2 regions of the Pseudomonas sp. TH08 genome follow, and region 1 is predicted to be linked to the other one. Evidence: predicted binding sites of a transcription regulator. Region 1 holds the regulator's gene; the other holds the start of a gene.
The links. Region 1 encodes sigma-54, which starts transcription at its own class of promoters, with help from an activator protein. Its sites were predicted from a motif close to ANTGGCATNNANNTTGCTNT; they were not measured.
Positions count from the first base shown of each region.

Region 2: a site for sigma-54 is predicted at 2,073-2,092, ahead of JFT91_RS01100 (pilin). Genes of this name have one in related genera too.

Region 1 is NZ_JAEKEE010000005.1:219,756-225,878, reverse strand. It holds gene JFT91_RS24475 (KpsF/GutQ family sugar-phosphate isomerase) at 1-338, shown strand, start outside; gene JFT91_RS24470 (KdsC family phosphatase) at 338-862, shown strand; gene lptC (LPS export ABC transporter periplasmic protein LptC) at 871-1,443, shown strand; gene lptA (lipopolysaccharide transport periplasmic protein LptA) at 1,430-1,978, shown strand; gene lptB (LPS export ABC transporter ATP-binding protein) at 1,978-2,703, shown strand; gene JFT91_RS24450 (RNA polymerase factor sigma-54) at 2,891-4,384, shown strand; gene hpf (ribosome hibernation-promoting factor, HPF/YfiA family) at 4,458-4,766, shown strand; gene ptsN (PTS IIA-like nitrogen regulatory protein PtsN) at 4,778-5,242, shown strand; gene rapZ (RNase adapter RapZ) at 5,245-6,102, shown strand; gene JFT91_RS24430 (HPr family phosphocarrier protein) at 6,118-6,123, shown strand, end outside.
Region 2 is NZ_JAEKEE010000001.1:226,721-232,843, reverse strand. It holds gene JFT91_RS01110 (type II secretion system F family protein) at 1-210, opposite strand, end outside; gene pilB (type IV-A pilus assembly ATPase PilB) at 213-1,913, opposite strand; gene JFT91_RS01100 (pilin) at 2,139-2,579, shown strand; gene JFT91_RS01095 (BON domain-containing protein) at 2,880-3,236, shown strand; gene JFT91_RS01090 (DUF2845 domain-containing protein) at 3,468-3,764, opposite strand; gene JFT91_RS01085 (DUF748 domain-containing protein) at 3,764-6,123, opposite strand, start outside.

The DNA.
Region 1 (6,123 bases):
AGGTACAACGCGGCACCCTGCTCAAGGATGCGCTGATGGAAATGACCCGCAAGGGTCTGGGCATGACCGCCATCCTTGAAGCCGATGGCAAACTGGCCGGGATCTTCACTGACGGCGACTTGCGTCGCACCCTGGATCGCAGCATCGATATCCGCAGCGCCACCATCGACCAGGTGATGACGGCTCACGGCAAGACCGCCCGGCCCGAAATGCTCGCTGCCGAGGCCCTGAAAATCATGGAAGACCACCGAATCAACGCATTGGTAGTTGTCGACGAGGAGGATCGCCCGATCGGCGCATTCAACCTTTCCGATCTGCTGCGCGCAGGAGTGATGTAATGAGCAACGATCTGCTGCAACGCGGCAAAGCGATCAAACTGGCGGTCTTCGACGTCGACGGCGTTCTCACTGACGGGCGCCTGTATTTCCTTGAAGACGGCAGCGAATTCAAGACGTTCAACACGCTCGACGGCCAAGGCATCAAAATGCTGATGAATGCTGGCGTGCAAACCGCCATTATCAGCGGCCGGAAAACGCCGGTGGTTGAGCGTCGGGCGAAAAACCTGGGCATCCCGCATCTTTTTCAGGGACGCGAAGACAAATTGGTCGTTCTCGACGGTCTACTCGAACAACTGGGCCTAAGCTATGAACAGGTCGCCTACCTCGGTGACGACCTGCCTGACCTGCCGGTGATCCGCCGCGTCGGTCTGGGCATGGCGGTCGCCAACGCTGCCGATTTCGTCCGCGAACACGCTCACGGCGTGACCCGCGCCCGTGGTGGCGAAGGTGCCGCCCGCGAATTCTGCGAATTGATCCTGCGCGCCCAGGGCTGCCTTGATGCAGCCAATGCCGCGTACTTGTGAGCCAAACCATGTTTAGCAAAAAATTTCGCAATTTCCTGCTGTTCGGTTGCATCGCTGCGATTTTCGCAGCGGTCGGCTATTGGAACATCAGCCCGGAACGCTTCCTCGACAAGCCGCCGGTCTCTTCGACCGAAAGCCCGATCGACTGGTATGCAACCAACACGCACACCCTGCAATACCTGCCAGACGGCAAGGTGCAGTATGAAATGACCTCCGACAAAGCCGAGCACGTCAAGGCGACCGACATTACGCTGGTCACCAAACCCGACCTGAACATGTACCGCGGCACCGATTTTCCGTGGCACGTGACCAGTGAACGCGGCGAAGTGAACTCGGGCGGCACTCAGGTTGAATTGATCGATTCGGTGCGTATCAAACGCACCGATGAAAAGAAGCGTGATCTGTTGGTGACCTCTACGCGCATGACAGTGTTCCCACAGGAGCAATATGCGCAGACCGAGCAACCCGTTAGAATCGACGGCGCTGGCGGTGTATCGACTGGCGTTGGAATGAAAGCGTATCTGAAGGACAGCAGGATACACCTGCTATCGAACGTAAGAGGACAGTATGAGGCTCGTTAAAACCCTCCCTATTTTGCTCAGTCTGGGCGCAGCACTGGGAAGCGTGAGCGCCTGGGCTCTGCCGAACGATCAAGAGCAGCCAATCCGCATTCAGGCCGACGATGCCCAGCTGGACGACAAGAATGGCGTTGCCACCTATAAGGGTGACGTGATCATCACTCAGGGTTCGATGAAGGTGACCGGTAATACCGTGACCATCACCCGCACCCCGGCAGGTGATATCGACGTGGTGACCTCGGTGGGCAACCTGGCTTACTTCGAGCAGTTGCAAACGGCTGGCGATACCAAACCGGTTCAAGGCTGGGGTGTCACCATCCAGTACCATGCCGCGCAAAACCGCGTCGTGCTGATCGACAAGGCCAAAGTTGTCGACAAGGACAACAACGTGACCCAAGGCGAGAAAATCGTCTACGACACGGTGAAAAAACTGGCCAGCGCTGGCCGCGCTACCGGCAGCAAAGTCACCGAAGCGCGTCCGCGCATTGACATGGTGATTCAGCCGAAGCCGAAAAACGACCAGAAAAAGGCCCCGTAATGGCAACTCTGAAAGCTCAGCATCTGGCCAAGGCGTATAAAAGTCGTCAGGTCGTGCGTGATGTCAGCCTGTCCATCGACAGCGGTCAGATCGTCGGTCTGCTGGGCCCTAACGGCGCCGGCAAGACCACCTGCTTCTACATGATCGTTGGCCTGGTCCAGGCTGATCAGGGTCGCGTACTGATCGATGATCTGGACGTCAGCCACCAGCCAATGCACGGCCGCGCCAAGGCCGGCATCGGCTATCTGCCGCAAGAAGCGTCGATCTTCCGCAAACTGTCGGTAGCCGACAACATCATGGCCATCCTCGAAACCCGTCAGGAGCTCGACAAGGCCGGCCGTCGCAAGGAACTGGAAAGCCTGCTGCAGGAATTCCACATCACACACATCCGCGACAACCTCGGCATGAGCCTGTCCGGTGGTGAGCGCCGCCGTGTGGAAATCGCCCGCGCGCTGGCCACTGCACCGAAATTCATCCTGCTCGACGAACCGTTCGCCGGTGTCGATCCGATCTCGGTCGGCGACATCAAGCAGATCATCCACCATCTCAAGGCCAAGGGCATCGGTGTACTGATCACCGACCACAACGTGCGCGAGACACTGGATATCTGCGAAACCGCTTACATCGTCAACGACGGCCAACTGATCGCCGAAGGTGACGCCGAGACCATCCTCGCCAACGATCTGGTCAAGGAAGTGTATCTGGGTCACGAGTTCCGCCTCTAAGCGCGACAGTGCCCGGTGCGCCGCCGGGGCGCTGTATCGGTTCAAGCGCAATTTAATACGCTTTAATTGTTACAGCGCTCTAGGCAAACACTTCAGTTTCAGGCATATAATTTGCTTAAGTTTGGCGCTTCGGCGCCCTGTAGTGGATGGCGCATAGCGCCGGCGAATAAGGTGTTAAGCCCCTGCCATGAAACCATCGCTAGTCTTGAGAATGGGCCAGCAGCTGACGATGACACCGCAGCTGCAACAGGCCATCCGCCTGCTCCAATTGTCGACCCTGGATCTGCAACAGGAAATCCAGGAGGCTCTGGAATCCAATCCGATGCTCGAACGCCAGGAAGAAGGCGAAGACTTCGACAACTCCGATCCTCTGGCCGACAACACCGAACAGAAGCCCAACACTGAGATCCAGGAACCCTCCTATCAGGAAACCGCACCGACGGTGGACAACCTTGAGGACGGCGACTGGAGCGAGCGCATCCCCAACGAACTGCCGGTCGACACCGCCTGGGAAGACGTCTACCAGACCAGCGCCAGCAGCCTGCCCAGCAGCGACGATGACGAGTGGGACTTCACCACCCGCACCTCCGCCGGCGAAAGCCTGCAAAGCCATCTGCTCTGGCAACTGAACCTCGCACCGATGTCCGACACAGATCGCCTGATCGCCGTGACCCTGATCGATTGCATCAACAATCAGGGCTATCTGGACGAAACTCTCGAAGAGATCCTCGAAGCGTTCGATCCGGAACTGGACATCGAGCTGGACGAAATCGAAGCCGTGCTGCACCGCATCCAGCAATTCGAACCGGCCGGCATCGGCGCGCGCAATCTCAGCGAATGCCTGTTGTTGCAATTGCGCCAACTCTCGGCCAAGACTCCTTGGCTGGCGGAAGCCAAACGCCTGGTCAGCGATTACATCGACTTGCTGGGCAGCCGCGATTACAGCCAGTTGATGCGCCGCATGAAACTCAAGGAAGACGAACTGCGCCAGGTCATCGAACTGGTGCAAAGTCTCAATCCGCGTCCGGGCTCGCAGATCGAATCCACCGAAGCCGAGTACGTCGTCCCTGACGTTATCGTGCGCAAGGACAACGAGCGCTGGCTGGTCGAGCTGAATCAGGAATCGGTGCCACGCCTGCGGGTCAACGCGCAGTACGCCGGTTTTGTCCGCCGCGCCGACACCAGCGCCGACAACACCTTCATGCGCAATCAGTTGCAGGAAGCTCGCTGGTTCATCAAGAGCCTGCAAAGCCGCAACGAAACCCTGATGAAAGTAGCCACCCAGATCGTCGAGCATCAGCGCGGTTTTCTGGAGTACGGCGACGAAGCCATGAAGCCGCTGGTTCTGCACGACATCGCTGAAGCGGTGGGCATGCATGAATCGACGATCTCCCGGGTGACCACGCAGAAATTCATGCATACCCCGCGCGGTATTTATGAACTGAAATACTTTTTCTCCAGCCACGTCAGCACCTCCGAAGGCGGTGAATGCTCGTCCACGGCGATCCGCGCGATCATCAAAAAACTGGTTGCGGCGGAAAATCAGAAAAAGCCGTTGAGTGACAGCAAGATCGCTGGTTTACTGGAGGCACAAGGCATTCAGGTGGCTCGCCGCACCGTCGCCAAGTACCGCGAATCCTTAGGGATCGCGCCTTCGAGCGAACGCAAGCGGTTGATGTAAGCCACGTTACAGCGTTCCAGTGGCAGGCTATCCAGCCTGCCGCTTTATGCACTGGCAACGAAGGAGAAGCTGTATGCAAGTCAACATCAGTGGACACCAACTGGAAGTGACCCAACCTCTGCGTTCCTACATCGAGGAAAAACTCCAACGACTGGAACGACATTTCGACAAGATCACCAACGTGCAAGTCACGATGTGCGTCGAAAAGCTGAAGCAGAAAATCGAAGCCACCTTGCATATACCCGGCAGCGAAGTGGTCGCCAATGCGGAAGATACCGATATGTACGCGGCGATCGACTCACTGACCGACAAGCTGGACCGTCAACTCAAAAAGCATAAGGAAAAGACCCAGAGCCTGCTCCAGGGCGCCACCGGTCGATAACCCCCCACTCCATGATCCGACTTGAAAGTATCCTGACCCCCGGCCGTTCCCTCGTGAACGTGCCGGGCGGCAGTAAAAAGAAAGCCCTCGAACAAATTGCCAACCTGATCGCCCGCGAAGTGCCGGATCTGGAGATGCAAGATGTCTTCGAGGCCCTGATCGCCCGTGAAAAACTCGGTTCCACCGGTTTTGGCAACGGCATCGCCATTCCTCACTGCCGCCTCAAGGGTTGCCAGTCGCCTATCAGCGCCTTGATGCACCTTGAAGCGCCGATCGATTTCGACGCCATCGACGGCGCGCCGGTTGACCTGCTGTTCGTATTGCTGGTCCCGGAAGCCGCCACCGATGCGCACCTGGAGTTGCTGCGTCAGATCGCCAGCATGCTCGATCGCAAGGACGTACGCGATAAACTGCGCAGCGCTGCGAGCAACGAAGCCTTGTACCAGGTCGTACTGGACGAGCAAAACGGGCAGTAATCATGCGCTTGATCATTGTCAGCGGCCGTTCCGGCTCGGGTAAAAGTACCGCCCTGGATGTCCTTGAGGACAACGGCTATTACTGCATCGACAACCTGCCCGCCGGCTTGCTGCCGGAATTGGCCGAACGTGCCCTGATCCACACTGAGCTGGCGCAACCGCTGGTGGCCGTGTCGATTGATGCGCGCAACCTGCCAAGCCATCTGACACGGTTTCCCGAGCTGCTTGAAGATGTCCGCAGCAAACACATCCAGTGCGATGTCCTGTATCTGGATGCTGATGAAGAAACCCTGCTCAAGCGTTTTTCCGAGACTCGCCGTCGCCACCCGCTGAGCAACGCCAACCGCTCGCTGGCCGAAGCGATTCAAGATGAAACAGCCCTGCTCGGCCCCATCGCCGACCTCGCCGATCTGAAGATCAACACCACCAGTCTGAACCTGTACCAGTTGCGCGATACCATCAAGCTGCGGCTGCTGAATCAGCCTGAGCCCGGCACGGCGTTTCTGGTCGAGTCATTCGGCTTCAAACGCGGCATGCCGGTGGACGCGGATCTGGTGTTCGACGTGCGCTGCCTGCCCAACCCTTACTGGAAGCCGGAACTGCGAGCGCAATCGGGGCTTGATGCGCCAGTGGCCGACTATCTGGCGGCGCAGCCGGAGGTCGAAGAAATGTTCCAGGACATCTTCACCTACCTGCACAAGTGGCTACCACGCTTTGCGGCGAGCAACCGTGCTTACGTCACCATCGCCATTGGCTGCACCGGCGGGCACCACCGCTCCGTCTACCTGACCGAACGCTTGGGTCAGGCCCTGCAGAAAACCCTGAAGAACGTCCAGGTTCGCCACCGCGACCTCACTTAAAGGATTCACACCGCGATGCCT
Region 2 (6,123 bases), on a different contig from region 1:
CAGGGCGATGTCCTGCGCCTTGATGCGCTTGCCGAAGCTCAATAAGGAAGCCGACTTCTTGCGTACCTTGCCCGGATTGATGCCTTGTTTGCGCAACTGCGCCTTGACCAGTGCAGGGTTATGTCCGCTGAGCTCACCGCTGAGTTTGCTGCCCTTCTTGTCGGTACCTTCCCAGGCGTAGATGCTGATTTTCGCTGCCTTGACCGCCATGTTCAGTCCTTGGTGACCCGGTTGATTTCTTCCAGGCTGGTGATGCCTTGCATGGCCTTGTGCAGCCCTGAGGTGCGTAAGTCGTCGAAGCCGTCGCGCCGCATCTGGCTGTCGATTTCCAGCGAGTTGCCTTCGGCCATGATCAGGCGTTGCAGTTCAGCTGTGTTCTTCACCACTTCATAAATCCCCACGCGCCCCTTATAGCCGCCGTTGCAGTGATCGCAACCGACCGGCTCGTAGATCGTGAAATGGCCGATGCGTTCCGCGGGGAAACCTTCCTTGATCAGTGCTTCACGGGGGATTTCGATGGGCTTCTTGCAATGACTGCATAATTTGCGCGCCAGCCGCTGGGCGATGATCAGGCTGACCGAGGTGGCAATGTTGAAGCCGGGAATGCCCATATTATGCAAGCGTGTCAGGGTTTCTGCGGCGCTGTTGGTGTGCAGGGTCGAGAGCACGAGGTGACCGGTTTGCGCCGCTTTGATGGCGATCTCGGCGGTTTCCAGATCACGGATCTCACCGACCATGATCACGTCCGGATCCTGACGCAGGAACGAGCGCAGGGCCTGAGCAAAGTCGAGTCCTTGTTTGGGATTGACGTTGACCTGGTTGATACCTTCCATGTTGATCTCTACCGGGTCTTCGGCGGTGGAGATGTTGATGTCGACGGTATTGAGAATATTAAGCCCGGTGTACAGCGACACGGTTTTCCCTGACCCGGTGGGGCCGGTGACCAGAATCATGCCTTGCGGCTGCTTGAGCGCGGCCATGTACAAATCTTTTTGCGCCGGCTCGTAACCGAGCGCATCAATGCCGATTTGCGCGCTGGACGGGTCGAGAATCCGGATCACCACTTTTTCGCCCCACAGAGTGGGCAGGGTGTTGACCCGGAAGTCGATCGACTTGCTCTTTGACAGGCGCATCTTTATTCGCCCGTCCTGCGGTTTGCGTCGCTCGGAAATGTCGAGGCTGGCCATGACTTTCAGGCGCGCAGCAATGCGCCCGGCCAGTTGAATCGGTGGTTTGGCCACCTCGCGCAGAATGCCGTCGGTGCGTACCCGCACGCGGTAGTTTTTTTCGTAGGGTTCGAAGTGCAGGTCGGAAGAGCCGCTTTTGATCGCATCCAGCAGCATCTTGTGGACGAAGCGCACCACCGGCGCATCATCGGCGTCGATGACGCCGATGGCATCCTCTCTGCCGTCGTCGATGGACTGGACATCGACACCGTCGAGGTCAACGTCGGCCATCTCCTCGAGACCACTGGCATGGGTGTCGAAGAACTTTTCGATGGCATCGGTGAGTTTGTCGTCTTCGACCAGAATGGCTTCGGTGCTCAGCCCGGTGCTGAACTGGATGTCGTTGATCGCCTGGTGATTGCTCGGATCGGATATGCCCACGAACAGTTTGTTGCCACGCCGCCACAGGGGCAGGGCGTGGTGTTGGCGCACCAGTTTTTCGCTGACCAGGCCTTTGGGCTGGGTTTCCTTGTCCAGGCAGTTGAGGTCGAGAAACGCCATGCCGAAATGCTCTGACGCGATCTCGGCCACCTGCCAGCCTTTCACCAGTTTGTTCTGCACCAGATAACTGACCAGCGACAGGCGATTGCGCTGGGCCTGTTGCCAGGCTTGTTGTGCACTTTTTTCCGTCAGCAGTTCAGCCTGCACCAATTGTTTGGCCAGACCGCTCAGAGCGATGTCATTCATGGGGATTCCGCACGCTTGCAGTTCATGACTTATAGCCTAGTCAAGTGACAGCGCCAAACACGGCGGGTACAGGTGACAAAAAGTGTCAGATAGTGCGGTTACAGGTTGTAGGAAAGGGCGGAGCGCGGTATCGGCGCCCACTGCTCAGGGCCTGAAGGCGTTGGCATGGGCTATGCTGCGTCCTTTGCAGATCATGAGATTTCGACTCATGCATGGAGCGTGTCTATGAAAAAACAACAAGGTTTTACCCTGATCGAGCTGCTGATCGTCGTCGCGATCATCGGCATTCTGGCGACGATTGCGTTGCCGCAGTACACCAAATATCAGGCGCGCTCGAAAGTGACGGCCGGCCTGGCGGAAGTCAGCGCCCTGAAAGTGCCGTTCGAGGACACCATCAACCAAGGTACCGATCCAACGCTGACGCTGGTCGCGGGTAGCGCTACCGCGACTACTTCCAACTGCACACTGGCGGCTTCGGGCACGGCTTCGACCGGTGCCGGTTCGATTACCTGCACGCTGGTTGCCGCTCCAGGGCCGGTATTGGGTAAAACGATCACGCTCACCCGTACCGGTGCTGCAACAGGCAGTACGTCGGGCGTTTGGAGCTGTGCTACGACCGTTAACGCGGACTACTCGCCAAAGGGCTGTACTGCCAGCGGTACGTAATGTCAGGTCTTGTCTGAGCAATAAATGCCCCGCAATGCGGGGCATTTTTCATTGTCTGACGCTTCACAAAAGCTTCAATAATTTCAGCGCCTTAGGAACTTTCCGAAAAACCGCAACTTGCATGTGAATTTTGCACATGTCATGCAATTTGCATGAATCCGGAAATTTGCATTATTTATAAGGTATTGATTTATAAGGATTTTATGTGTTTTAAAAAGTTGGCACAGCGTTCGCAATATATCCAGTAACCCTGCTGACAAGACACGCAGCAGACTTTCCAGAAAAACAGGAGTTACTCGTATGAAGAAGTTCGCTATCACTGCCGCTGCTGCTACCGCGCTGACCCTGACCATGGCTTCCGGTGCGTTTGCACAATCCACCCAGGCTACCCAGGCTCCAATGACTCTGGCCGCCGGTGAAATGACCAAGGCTAAAGAAACTACTTCCGATACCTGGATCACTACCAAAGTCAAAAGCGACCTGGTTACCGAAAAAGGCATCCCAGGCACCGACATCAAAGTAGAAACCAACAAAGGTGTGGTATCGCTGTCGTCGACTGTAGCTATCACCGAAGCTCAGAAAACCACCGCGGTGAACATCACCAAGAAAATCAAAGGCGTCAAAGCGGTCTCCGCTGACGGCCTGAAAGCCGAGTAAGGCATGACTTCTCGCCTGGACCGGGAGAAGGCGCGACAGACGGGCCGAGCAATACGTCTGCCGCCACTTTAGAGTTCATGCGAACGGTCACACGGAAGTGACCATTACAGGCCCCGCCATTCGTGTCGGGGCCTGTTTTATTGTGTGGAAGCAAAGATCGCAGCCTGCGGCAGCTGCTACATGGGATACGATCCCTGTAGGATCTGCCGCAGGCTGCGATCTTTTGATCTTTCAGTTACCGCGTTTGCTGTTGATCTGCCGCAGGCGATTGCCTTCAAAGCGCAGGTATTGGTACATGCCGTTGCTCGGCCCGTACGTCCACTCCTCGACCTGGAACTCTTCCCGGCGATTGGCGCTACGCTTGTAGCCCAGCACGTCGCGGCTGACTGGTTCGCCACACTTTTGCAGCACTTCGCTGGAGCGATCGCCGAGGCTGATCAATTGGCTGCCACAGCGCAGCGTGTCGGACGCCACGGCATGGCCGGCAGCGAAGCTCAGTGTCAGCGCGGCCAGCCATTGGCGCTTCATCACTCGGCATCCAGGTGCATTTGTGTCACTACACGACCATCGCTTTCAGACTCGCCAAGGTTGGCGTCGATGAAATACACGCGGTCGTCCGCCAACTGGCCTTTGTCGACCAGATAGTCCTTGATGCTGCTGGCGCGATCCTGACCCAACTGACGCAGCAATACATCGCTGCCGCTCCAGAAGCTGATCACGCCTGCGCGCATTTTCGCCGTGCGTTCTTCCTTGCCCAGATCCTTCCATTCGGCCGGAGGCTGAGTTTTCAGGCGGGTGCGGTAGATGCCTTCAAGCAGCGGGCCTTTTTCGCCGTCCGGCACCTGCAGCAACGATGCCTGGGCCGGCACCTTGTCGCCGCGACGCTGGAGCATCTTGTAGTAGTTGTACTGATATTCACGTTCCAGACGCTGTTCGGCGAGCAATGGGCCGTCGCTGCTTTTCGCGGCAGTGCCTTCGATTTCCAGGCGCAGGGCCGGACGTGCCTTGAGCGCTTGGGACAACTTGTCCAGCGCACCTTGGGCATCCTTGCTCAAGTCACTTGAGCCAGGCGCGAAGGACACCGTCCCGAGGTCTTCGGAACCGCCGCCGCTAATCAGTCCGCCAATCAGTTTGAATGGGGCGGCTGCAGCTTTGACGATGAGGTTGCGCAGGGTCTGCCAGACAATCGGCATCACGCTGAACTGCGGGTTGTTCAAGTCGCCGGTCACCGGCAGTTCGATGGAGATCTTGCCGTCGACGTCCTTGAGCAAGGCGATCGCCAGTTTCAGCGGCAAGCTGACGGCATCCGGGCTGTCGACTTTCTCGCCGAGTTGCAGTTGCTCGACCACCACTTTGTTCTCGGCTTTGAGCTGGCCCTTGGTGATCAGGTAATGCAGGTCGAGATTGAGCCGGCCCTTGCGGATGCGGTAACCGGCGAACTTGCCGGAATAGGGCGTCAGGGTGGTCAGTTCGACCCGTTTGAAACTGGTGGTGATATCGAGGCTGGCCATCGGGTCGAATGGATTGACCGCGCCCTTGATGGTCACTGGTGCATAGCGGTCGACCTTGCCATTGATGTCGACGCTGGCTGGTTTCGTCTGACGACTGTCGATGGTGCCGATCTGGCCGTTAAGTTGCTGGACGGCGGTGGCGAAGTTCGGCGTCAGGCTGAAGTCGGCGAAGTTGGCGGAACCGTCATTGATGGCGATGCCGCCGATGTGAATGCCCAACGGCTTGTCTTTGCTGGCCGGTTTGGCCGCGGCGGTTTTTGCTCCGCTGTCGGCAGGCTGTGGAATCAGCAGGTCATCGATGTTGGTGGTGCGGTCATCGTTGATCATGAAGCGCACATACGGCTGGAACAGGTTGACCTTGTCGATCGACAGGCTGTCGCCGTGCTGATAGTTCAGGCCTTCCACCACCACTTGCTGCCATTTGAGGAAGTCGCGGGTTTTCAGGGTGTCGAGGGTGTGCAGTTGATCGATCTGCGCACGTCCGGTCACGCTGAGGGCCAGCGGCGCGGTACTTTTCAGATTGACCTTGAGGTCACTGCCCAGCATGCCGCTGCGCAGTTCGAGGCGAATGAACGGATTGATGTACGACTGTGCGACACGCAGGTCGATGTCCTGGGTTTTGACGTTGAGCTGAGCGTTGACCGGGGCGAGGTTGACCGTGCCATCGGCGCTGATCTTGCCTTGCTTGCCCAGCCCGCTGTCGAGCTTGAGCTTGAAGGGCGAGCCGTTGAGGCTGTCGAAATCCTGCAGGTTGACGTTCAGCGGGGTGATGTCCAGCGCGACTGCAGGCGTTGCCGAACGGTCGGCGAGATGCACGGTGTAGTTGCGCAATTGCACGTCTTTGAGCAGCACTTGCCAGGGTTTGCTCGGCGCCGTCGGTTCAGCTTTCGGCGAGTCTGCGGCCGCTGGAGTACTGGCTGGTTCGGCGGCGGCTTTGGCTGCCGGTTTCGACGGTTGACTGGCGAACAGTTTTTGCCAGTCCAGTTGGCCGTCGGCTTCAAGCGCGGCCCAGGTTTCGAGCTTCTGGCTACGGATCTTGCCGACCACCACTTGTTGTTTGGCCAGATCAACGCTGGTTTCGCTGACATCGAGGCGTTCGAGTTTCGCCAGTGGGCGACCGTCCGGCGCCTTGATCGCGAAAGGCGCAATGCTCACCGCGACGTTATTGAGCAGCAGTTCGGTTTCTTTCGACAGATTGAGTTTGTATTCGGTGCTGAGGCTGATCACGCCGTCTTCGAGCACCAATGGCACAGAATCACGCACGTAAGGCCAGAAAGCTTTCATCCTGCCGTCGGTAACTTTCAGCGTGCCTTCGGAGGTGAACGGGATCAGGCTGAAGTTGCCTTTCCAGTCGATCTGCCCACCCGCCGGACCGG